Gloeobacter violaceus PCC 7421: one gene and its partner. The protein of the gene in region 1 interacts with the protein of each later gene in a pairwise test. Links are inferred from orthologs where the notes say so. Each region holds a gene or a part of one and is shown in the gene's direction. Other genes may lie near its edges.

Evidence for each region. The genes of interacting proteins can lie anywhere in the genome.
Region 2: the proteins of ruvC (region 1) and ruvA interact in binary tests that used the Escherichia coli proteins (3 or more experiments, as listed by UniProt). The link is inferred for Gloeobacter violaceus PCC 7421 from one-to-one orthologs.

The regions. Positions count from the first base shown.
Region 1 is NC_005125.1:3,499,688-3,504,431, reverse strand. The notes cover bases 2,041-4,744. They hold ruvC (crossover junction endodeoxyribonuclease RuvC), read left to right. Parts: upstream 2,041-2,983; coding sequence 2,984-3,505; downstream 3,506-4,744. Other genes in these bases: GLL_RS17025 (4-hydroxy-3-methylbut-2-enyl diphosphate reductase), read right to left, coding at 3,516-4,744; GLL_RS17035 (hypothetical protein), read right to left, coding at 2,454-2,861; GLL_RS17040 (hypothetical protein), read left to right, coding at 2,247-2,432; GLL_RS17045 (hypothetical protein), read right to left, coding at 2,041-2,088. In the rest of the region: GLL_RS17055 (glycoside hydrolase family 3 protein), read right to left, coding at 1-1,013; GLL_RS17050 (Fur family transcriptional regulator), read right to left, coding at 1,039-1,500; more of GLL_RS17045, read right to left, coding at 1,612-2,040.
Region 2 is NC_005125.1:3,072,450-3,077,458, forward strand. Bases 1,264-4,232 are described here. They hold ruvA (Holliday junction branch migration protein RuvA), read left to right. Parts: upstream 1,264-2,422; coding sequence 2,423-3,043; downstream 3,044-4,232. Other genes in these bases: GLL_RS14865 (DUF1257 domain-containing protein), read right to left, coding at 1,264-1,450; GLL_RS14870 (DUF2997 domain-containing protein), read right to left, coding at 1,479-1,679; GLL_RS14875 (CPBP family intramembrane glutamic endopeptidase), read left to right, coding at 1,890-2,426; GLL_RS14885 (esterase-like activity of phytase family protein), read right to left, coding at 3,045-4,208. In the rest of the region: GLL_RS14855 (hypothetical protein), read left to right, coding at 1-631; GLL_RS14860 (ferredoxin), read right to left, coding at 628-1,062; more of GLL_RS14865, read right to left, coding at 1,064-1,263; thrS (threonine--tRNA ligase), read left to right, coding at 4,386-5,009. UniProt on the Escherichia coli protein: The RuvA-RuvB-RuvC complex processes Holliday junction (HJ) DNA during genetic recombination and DNA repair.

The DNA.
Region 1 (4,744 bases):
CCAATCTCGACGCCCACCAGCGGCGAATGCTCACCTTTAGCATTCAGCCCGGTCGGAATGACCAGCACGTCGCAGCCCGCTTCGAGGGCGAGCAGTTGGGCGCGGGCATAATCGCCCTTCGCGTACTCGATGACCGCTCCCATCCCGAGCGAATCGGTGTAGACCAGGCCGCCAAAGCCCAACTGCCGCCGCAAAAACCCCTCGATCACTCGGGATGAGCAGGTGGCGGGCACCGGCTCGGGATCGATAGCCTGCACCCAGAGGTGGGCGGCCATGACCCCGTGGGGAGCGCGGCCGGCGAGCACGCTGCGAAAGGGCTTCAGTTCGACTTGTTCTAGAGCGACCAGGTTGCCTGGAAGGGCCGCCAGTTCGCGGTGGGTGTCGGCGCTGACGTTACCGTGGCCGGGGAAGTGCTTGGCGGTGGCCATCGCCCCCTGAGCCTCCAGCCCCGCGATGTAGGCCGCCCCCAGGCGGCTCACCAAATCGGGCGACTGGCCGAAGGAGCGCACGTTGATGATCGGGTTGCGCGGGTTGTTGTTGACATCGAGTACCGGCGCAAAGACGACGTGCACCCCCAGGGCGCGCGCCTCGCGGGCGGTAATCTCGCCCGCCGTGCGGGCCAGAGCCGCGTCTCCCGCCGCCCCCAGGGCCATGGCGATGGGCAGGTCCGTGGCCCCGTCGATGTAAGCGCCCACCCCGCGCTCAAAATCGGCGCTCACCAACAGCGGCACCGCACTCAGCGCCTGCAGGGCGTTGAGTTGCTCCGCCAGGGCGCGCGCCCCAGTGCGGTAAATGATCAATCCCCCCACCCCAAAGCGCTCGACCAGCACGCGCCCCTCCTCGGGCGATTCGAGCATCGGCATCATGACTTGGCCGATTTTCGCTTCGAGGCTCAGGCCCGCCAGGGTGCGCTCCACCCAGTTGTGGTGAACGCGGGCGAGGGCAAAAGCAGGCTGCAGCAGCGGCCACAGCCCACCCAGGGCGCACAAAGAAAACAACCGGCGGGAAATCATCGCCCCATTTTAAGGGCGGGGGCCGCTAGATCGGCACGATCGAGCGCTGGCACTCCGGGCAAACCGCGTGGATGGTCAGCTGGCAGTCGAGCAGCTTGAAACCGCGCTCGGTGGCCGCCTTCGAGCCGATGGTGAGAATCGGGTTGCTCTTAAATTCGATGGTGCGGTAGCACTTGACGCAGACCAGATGGTGGTGGTGGTGCGGATAGGGCTGGTTGATTTCGTAGTGCTTGTGGCCTTCGGCCAGTTCAAGCTCGCGCAGGATGCCCATGCGCGCCATCAGCTTCAACGTGCGGTAAACCGTCGAAAGGCTGATGCCGCTCGATGTCTCCAGCCGTGCGTGCAGCTCCTCGGCATTGAGGTGATTGCCCTCCGGCAACTCCTGGAACACCTTCAAAATCGTCTCGCGCTGGGGAGTCATCCGCCAGCCCTTCGAATTGAGTTCCGCTTTGAGGGCCGCCGATGTGTATTGGGTAGAGTTGACCATGGGCCGTTCTCAAAAAGCTTTGCTTATTGACAATATACACGAGCAGAACCGGGAATGGGCAACCCCGACCGGCAGAGATCTAAATAAATGTGATCCATTGTCTACAATTTGTTACAAAAAGGTAGCACCGCGCAGCGACTGGTTTTGTAGGCGCATCTGGCGCAAGCCCTCGGCCAGTTTCTCAAAAGCGCCGGCCTCCTCGCCGGTAGATTTTCCCGCTTCGATCCAGTCGCGCACATCAAGTTCGAAGCGCGCCAGGTCGTAGTGGCGGTCGAGCACGAGCAAAAAGCGACCCACCTCGACTTTGTGCAGGAAAACTCCCGGCCAGCTCAGCAGCGGGGCAATCTCCCCCACCCACACCAGCGCCGTCTCCGGAGCCAGCAGGTGCACCTCGACACCGTCGGGTACCGGGGTGAACTGGGTGCCCTCGACCAGCTTGACGATCGCCGTCGCCATGTCGGGGTCGATCTCGCGCAGGCGAGTGACCACATCCTCGGGTAAGACCAGATAATAAGATTTCGAGGGACGTCCAAACTTTTTTGGTCGCCCGGTCTTGCCCTTTTTCTTCTCCCCCGTGGCCTTCGGCATGATAGCTATGTAGGATTCCGCGATATTTTGACTTTTGCTATGTAAAATACACTCAAAACCGACTTTCACGGAATAAATTATAACAACCGGTCCGGGCACGGACCAGCGGGGCGCAATGTCAGTAGGTTACGGGGCACACGGTGGGAGCGAAGTAGGAGATGTTACAGGGACTCAGCTTTTTAGGCCGGCAGGTGATTGTCCTCTACGAGTGCTACTGGGGACAACTCGGCCGCATCCGCGCCCTCGATCGCTCCGGGCTGTGGATTATTGAACTGGACGAAGGGGACGAGTACGGCCCGGTGGTGCTCGCCCTTGAATCGCAGGCTTTTCGTCTGGCGACCTGAGGCCCCGGATTCTGCCGATGCTCAGCTGCCCCCGGCGTTCTGGCGCCGGTCGACCTGGTTGGGAAAACCCGCCGCTTTCATGTTTTCGAGCTTGAAGGGCGGCTTGGCCGTCTCGGGCAGGTAGACATCGAGTGCAAAAGGGCTGGTCCCCGCCGCGACCTCAGCCAGCGAACCCACCCGCCGCCGGGTGATGGCGAGGGTGCCGTTGGCGTCGGTGATCTTGCCGAAAACATCGACATTTTTGGCCGGTTTCTCGGCAGGATTGACCGCTGTTCCCCGAATGCGGTAGCAGCGCGTCGGCACGTTGACCGAGTCGTTGAGGCTGATGCTCGGCCCCCCTTTAGTACCGGGGGGGCAGTTGACGACGGCGAGATCTTTGAGGGCGATTTCGATTTTGCTCGCTTCGCCGCAGCCGGCCAGGAGCAACACGGTGCACAACAGTCCACATCTGGCCCAGCACATGGTATCTCCTGCAAATATCCATCCCCGACGATAGTAAACCCCTGGAGATTTAGTGTCCGAAGGTTGTAGTCTGGGCGGTATCTTGCAAAATGTGCGGCATGCGGATTCTCGGTCTCGATCCGGGCGTGGCGATCCTCGGTTACGGAGTGCTCGACTTTTTTGACAGCGCTCCGCCGGTAGTGTGCGACTACGGCATTGTGCAGACCTCGGCAAAAACCGCCTTCGAAGCAAGACTTGCGGCCATCTACGAGGACATTAATAGTTTATTTTCCGCCCACAAGCCCGACTTGGTTGCTATCGAAAAACTCTTCTTCTACAAGATGGGCAACACGATCTCGGTGGCCCAGGCGCGGGGAGTGGTGCTCCTGTGCGCTGCCCAGCACGGGGTGCCCTATGTCGAATTCAGTCCGCCCCAGGTCAAACTCGCCCTCACCGGCGACGGCCGCGCCGACAAGCGCGCCATCCAGGAGGCCGTGCAGCGCGAGTTGGGGTTGATTACCATGCCCAAACCCGACGACGCCGCCGATGCCCTGGCCATCGCCCTGACCGGCTGGTTCCACCACCTGCCCCCCGCCGCCCGCGAAGCCGTTCCCGCCTACAGCGTCGGTTGAGAGAGCCGCGCTACGAAAGCGAAGGGCCACCCTCGGCGCTTGAGAGCACCGGGGAGGATATTGCCCCGGTGGCGCCCGACTCGCCTACGCCCTTCAGTTCAAAAATCCGGGCGATCACCTCGGCTACCACCCGGTCGGGTGTGGAAGCCCCGGCGGTTACCCCGACGGTCACTTCTCCGGCCGGAAGCCAGTTTTTGGTGCGCACCAGCGATTTGCTGTGCAAGTCGCGGTGCTCGATAAATTGCGCCGAGACCAGACGGTCAGCCCCGTCGATGTGAAAAGATGGCAAACCCCGCTCGACGGCAATCTCCTGCAGGTGGGTGGTGTTGGAGGAGTTGTAGCCGCCGATGACGACCAGCAGATCGAGCGGCTCCTCGACGAGCTTGAACATGGCGTCCTGGCGCTCCTGGGTGGCGTCGCAGATCGTGTCGTGGCTCATGAAGTGGTCGGCCAGGTTTGCGGGGCCGTAGCGGCGCATCATCGTGCGCTCGAACAACTTGCCGATGCGCTCGGTCTCGCCCTTGAGCATCGTGGTCTGATTGGCGATGCCGACGCGCACCAGGTCGCGGTCGGGGTCGAAGCCCTCGCAAGCCGCCATGCCGAAGTGGGCCAAAAACGCCCGGCGATCGCCGCCATGGAGGATATAGTCGCACACCTGCTGGGCCTCCTCCAGGTTGAGCACCACCAGATAGCGGCGGGCCCGCGAAGCGGTCGCCACCGTCTCTTCGTGCTGGTACTTGCCGTGGATGATCGAGGTGAATTCGGCCCGATCGTACTTGCCCACCCGGTTCCAGACCGCCGAGACCCAGGGGCAGGTGGTATCGACGATGACGCAGTTTTTCTCGTCAAGGATCTGCATCTCCTGGGTAGAGGCGCCGAAGGCGGGCAAGATCACCACGTCCTTCTCGCTCACGCGCTCAAAATCCTTGGGCACGCGCCGGCCGCTTTCGTCTTCGTCGAGAAAGCGGATGCCCATCGCGCGCAGGTGCTGATTGACCAGCGGGTTGTGGATGATCTCGTTGGTGATCCACAGCTGGCGGCCAGCAAACATGCGGTGTGTCTCGTAGGCCATCGACACCGCCTTATCGACCCCCCAGCAAAAGCCGAACGCCTCCGCCAGGCGGACGGTCACCCCGCCGCGCCGCAGTGTGTAGCCGTTGGCGCGAATTTCGTGGATGAGCGAAGATTCGTACTCCGCCTTGAGATCGTCCTGTACCTCGGCTTTAAGACCGAAACCCT
Region 2 (5,009 bases), 430 kb from region 1 along the record:
GGTACTGCAATGGCCGCGCCTGGAGGCAAAACCCGGCACAGCGCTCTCACCTCCCGCCCCGCTACCCCCGGCCGCCCTTTTGGGTTCGGCCTGCCTGGGCTACCGCAACCTGTATGCGGACTGGCTGTGGCTGCAGTACGTCCAGTACTTCGGCGACCGGCCGGCGCGACTTGTAGACGGCTACGGCCGCAGCGCCGACTACCTGGAGGCAATCACCACCCTCAATCCCCGGTTCTTGTTAGCCTATGCCCAGGCCAACTACGCCGTGGCCGAATCGATGGGCGAGCCGGCCCACGCCCTAGAAATCCTCGTGCGCGGCGCCGGGGCCAACCCCGGCCGCCCCGACGCCCTGGGCAACACCGGCACCTGGTATCTGTGGCGGCTTGCGGGCTCGGTCGCCTTTCGCCACTTCGGCGATTACGCCCGCTCAGCAAACTACTTCGCGCGGGCCGCCGCCGAACCCGGGGCACCGGCGGTGATGAAGGAAAACGCCGCCGCCTTTTTTGGCGCCGCCAACAACCGGGAGCGGGCCATCAGGCTATGGAAAGAGTTCTACCTCGAAGCGCCTACCGCTCCGTTGCGCGAGGAAGCTCGCCGTCGGCTGCGGGAGTTGGGTGTGCCTACACCCTAATCCTTGGGCCTGGGCCGTCGCACCGACGGGCGGCGCGAGCGCACTTTGCGTGCCGTGGGCGGTAAGCCGATATCGGGAATTTCTTGGTAGCGCCGCTGCTCTTCGAGGGCGGGAAGCTCGGTGTAATCGACCCAGTGGATACAATCGACCGGGCAGCAGTCGATCGCCTCTTGAATCAATTCAGTCGCGTCGCCATTTTGATCGACAACCCGCGAGCGCCCATACTCGGCCTCGAGGTAAAACGTATTGCGGGCCACGTAGGCGCAGTGACCGCAGCCGATACAGGTCACTTCATCGACGTAGACGCCTTTCTGCCGTAGAGCTCCACCCAGTTCGGGTTCATGACCTGAACGCTCGACACCGTCGCGGAGCAGACCGCCTAGTTCCGGCTCGAAGCCGGAGCGGCCGGGCGCGGGCTGCTGCGCCGCCATCTCAGGCGCTCCAGCGCTGAAGCACCAGACGCATCGTGCCGTCCTCGCGGTTCTCCTGGGTGACCAGATTGAAACCCTGGGGGACCGACTCGGCCAGCACTGTGTGCAGGGCGTAGCGCTGAGACACCTTGCCCAAGAAGCGCTCGACCGTCCAGGGCTGCTGCCAGAATTGAACGTCGGTGACTATCTCGTATTCCTGGCCGTTCCAGACAAAGCCGACGTCGTGTCCGTTGTCCTGGCGGATCACCAGTTGGGCTGGGCGGGTCTCGCCGCGGTAACCGCGCACTGAGACATTGCCGCGCTCGGCAGCGATCTGAAGGTCGACAAGGGCCTTCTCCAACGAGTCCAGGTTGCGAATGCGCGTCTTGATCTGGGTGAAATGGGACATAGGTCGGCTCCTGCGGCTCTGCGAGGTGTCAGTGGGTCTGGGAAGTATTCCACAAAGGCTGGGCAATATTCGATTGCTGAAAGTACTCGGAAGTCGGCTGCACATGCTGTACCGGGCCAAGCGCCTGCTCGATCGAACGGGTGAGCTCCGAGCAACGACTGCCGGCGACCCCCGTGACGCGCTCTTCGACGCGGCCGTCTGAATGGACGATAAACTCGATCTGCTCCATGGCTCCAAGGTGACCGGCAAGCGGGACAGTAAAGTCGACTGTAGTTTTGTAACAAGCGAAGCAAGTTAGTAGTCATCGTCTCCTAAGAATTGATCGTCGTCAAGCAACATCGGGAATAGTTCCGATTGCAGAAATGTCGGGTGCCTTCGGCTAAAATACCCGGACTGGAACGATTAAGATCGAGGCACCCGCTGCAGGAAGCACTCACTTATGGATCTTTCGCGCTCCCAGCTGCTGTTGACCCTGGCGTTCTCGGCGATCGTGCTGCTGCTGATTGCCCAGATCTGGCGCAGTTTGGCTGGCATCGATCTACCGGTGGTCTTCTCGTGGCTCGCCCTTGGCCAGGGTGTCGGTCTGGGGCTTGCCATCGGGGCGATGAGTTTCGCGGTCTATCAGTGGTGGCCTGCCTACCGCGAGAGCGCCGATCAATATATGGAGATGGTGCTGACGCCTTTGAGCCGCTTCGACCGCGTCTGGCTGGGGCTGTTGCCGGGGCTCAGCGAGGAGCTGTTGTTTCGGGGCGTGGCGCTGCCGGCCATCGGCTTGGTGGCCAGCAGTCTGTTGTTTGGCCTGTTGCACATCTGGGACTGGCGGCACTGGCCCTACGCGCTGTGGGCGACGCTCATCGGTCTGGTACTGGGAGTGGCGACGCTCGCGACCGGCAATCTGGTGGTGCCGGTGGTGGCCCACGTGCTGGTCAACTGGCTCTCGTGCCTACTCTGGCGTAAGGAGCCGAGTCGGGTGTGATCACTTTTGTGCGCGGCATGCTCGCGGAGGTGGGTCCGCGCAGTGGCCAGAGTTGGGCGACCGTGGATGTGGGCGGTGTGGGTTACCGGGTGTGGACCCACGCGCGCACCGTCGGCAAATTGCCCCGCATCGGCGAAGAGGTCAAACTCTTCACCCTGATGATCGTGCGCGAGGATGCCATGCAGCTGTTCGGCTTTTTGGAACCCGGCGAGCGCGAACTGTTCGGCCAGCTGGTCTCTGTGAGCGGCATCGGACCGCGCATGGGCCTGGCGCTGCTGGAGACGCTCGCTCCGACCGAACTGGTGCAGGCGATTTTGCAGGGCAACACCCGCGCCCTCGCCCTTGCCCCGGGCGTCGGTGCCAAGACCGCCCAGCGCCTGGCTCTGGAGTTGCGCTCGCGCCTCTCGAAGTGGCGCGAGGAGTCGGGGTTGAGTGCTATGGGTGCCCGCGCCTCCTCGCGCGTCTACGAAGAAGTCGAGCTGGCGCTGTTGGCCCTGGGCTTCGCGCCGGGCGAAGTCGTGCGCGCCCTCGATGCGGTCGCCCCGGCGATGGCGGGCGAGGAGCAGACCGAAGCCTGGCTCAGGGCCGCCATCGCCTGGCTTTCGGAGCAGGGCTGAATCAGCGTCCCGGCACCAGATCGACGGCGAAACCGAGAAACTGGGTGAACTGGGTCTCGCTGAAGTTGTTGTCGCTCACGAGGATCAAAGCCCGCCGCCCGTCGCCCAAAGTCGGCCCGAGGGTGAGCCCTTCGAGGTTATCCAGCACAATGCCGAGCACCGCCAGATCCAACAGCAGCCGCTTCTGGACGGGTTTGACCCGGGCGATGTCGATGGCGCTCAGGCTGCCGATGTCGCGGATGTCCGTCGCCCCGGCGGTGGAGATTTCGTAGAGCTTGACGGTGTTGCCCACCCCCTCGGAGAAGGCGCGCTCCAGGGCCAGGAGCGTCCCTTCGTCGTCGAGGGCCAGCAAGTCCACCAGGCCGTTGGTGGCGAAAGCCTCCGGGGGCACCGGCGCGTTCGGGATGGGTTCGACCGGGTAGAGATATTCCGCCGTCGGCCGACCCGACAGCGTGTTGAAGCGCAGGATGCGCGAGGGGCTGCCCTCGCTGAGCGAGGCCTGGGGTCCGTCCTGCACCAGGGCGTTCTCGGTGGCGCTGTAGAGAAACGCCTTGTTCGGGGTAAGCGTCAGGCTTTCCAGGGCGAGGTTGTTGCGGATGCCCACGGTCGTGGGAACAGTAGCGGGATAGGGCAAGAACTTGAGCGGCACCGGCAGTTCGCGGTTCTGCTCGCCGTTGAGCGCAAAGCGGTTGACAAACGGATCGACGATGCGGGTGCTGCTCACTTCCCCTTCCGAGGAGATGTAAACGGTCCTGCCGGTAAAGGCGATCCCCTCGGGATCGATGCTGGAAGCCGCGAAGGGCTGGCCCGCACCGTCGAGCAGGGTGGTCACCCCGGTAAACTGCACCCCGGCAAGGGTGTTGGCGGCCAGATCGATGGCGACGGTGTAGAAGCGGGCGGGGTTGATCGAGCTGCGGTCGTCCGAAACGGTGTAGTAGACGTTGCGCTCGGCGTCGTAGGTGATCCCCGAGAGTCCCCCGACCTGGGTGTTGTCAAAAAACGTCGCCGTCGGGAAGGTCACTTCACCGATGAAGCTGATTGTCCCGACTTTGGTCGGCTGCGCCAGGGCTGCCGACGACCCGAGCGCCGCACCCGTCAGGGCGGCTGCCGACAGCGCCGCGAGCGCGCGGCTACCCACCAGGCCACCCAATTTGAAACTGAACATCTGCTTGCCCTCCGTACCCAGCAATACGCAAACGCATTGCATCGTAGTGGAGTGACATTAAACGCCCATTAAGCCGCGCTCGCCGTGACTTTTCGGCAGCCTGCGCGGAGGACTTTGTCCGGCCGCTTTGGCGCTTTGAAATGCCACAATGGCGGTTGCAGTTGCGACTCGAAGGCTATGGAAAACGACATTCTCCGGCAAAGCGACCCCGAAAAACTGCACCGGATCCGCCACAGCACCAGCCACATCCTGGCGATGGCGGTCCAGAAGCTTTTCCCGGAGACCAAGGTAACCATCGGCCCGGCCATCGAGAACGGCTTCTACTACGACTTCGACCGGCCGACTCCCTTCACCCCCGAAGATCTCAAAAAGATCGAAAAAGAGATGCGCCGCATCGTGCAGCAGAAATTGCCGCTGGTGCGCGAGGAAGTGCCGCGCGAGGCGATGCGCGAGCGCCTCGAAGCGCTGGGGGAGCCCTACAAACTGGAACTCTTTGAAGGCTTCGACCACGACGCGCCGGTGAGCCTCTACCGCACCGGCGACTGGTGGGATCTGTGCGCCGGTCCCCACGTCGAATCGACCGCCGAGATCCACCCGAACGCCTTCAAATTGCGCTCGGTGGCAGGGGCTTACTGGCGCGGCGACGAGAAGCGCGCCCAACTGCAGCGCATCTACGGCACCGCCTGGGAGACCCCCGAGCAACTCGAAGAATTTTTGCGCCGCGAGGAGGAGGCCAAAAAGCGCGACCACCGCAAACTCGGCCGCGAATTGGGACTGTTTGTCTTCTCGGATCTGGTCGGG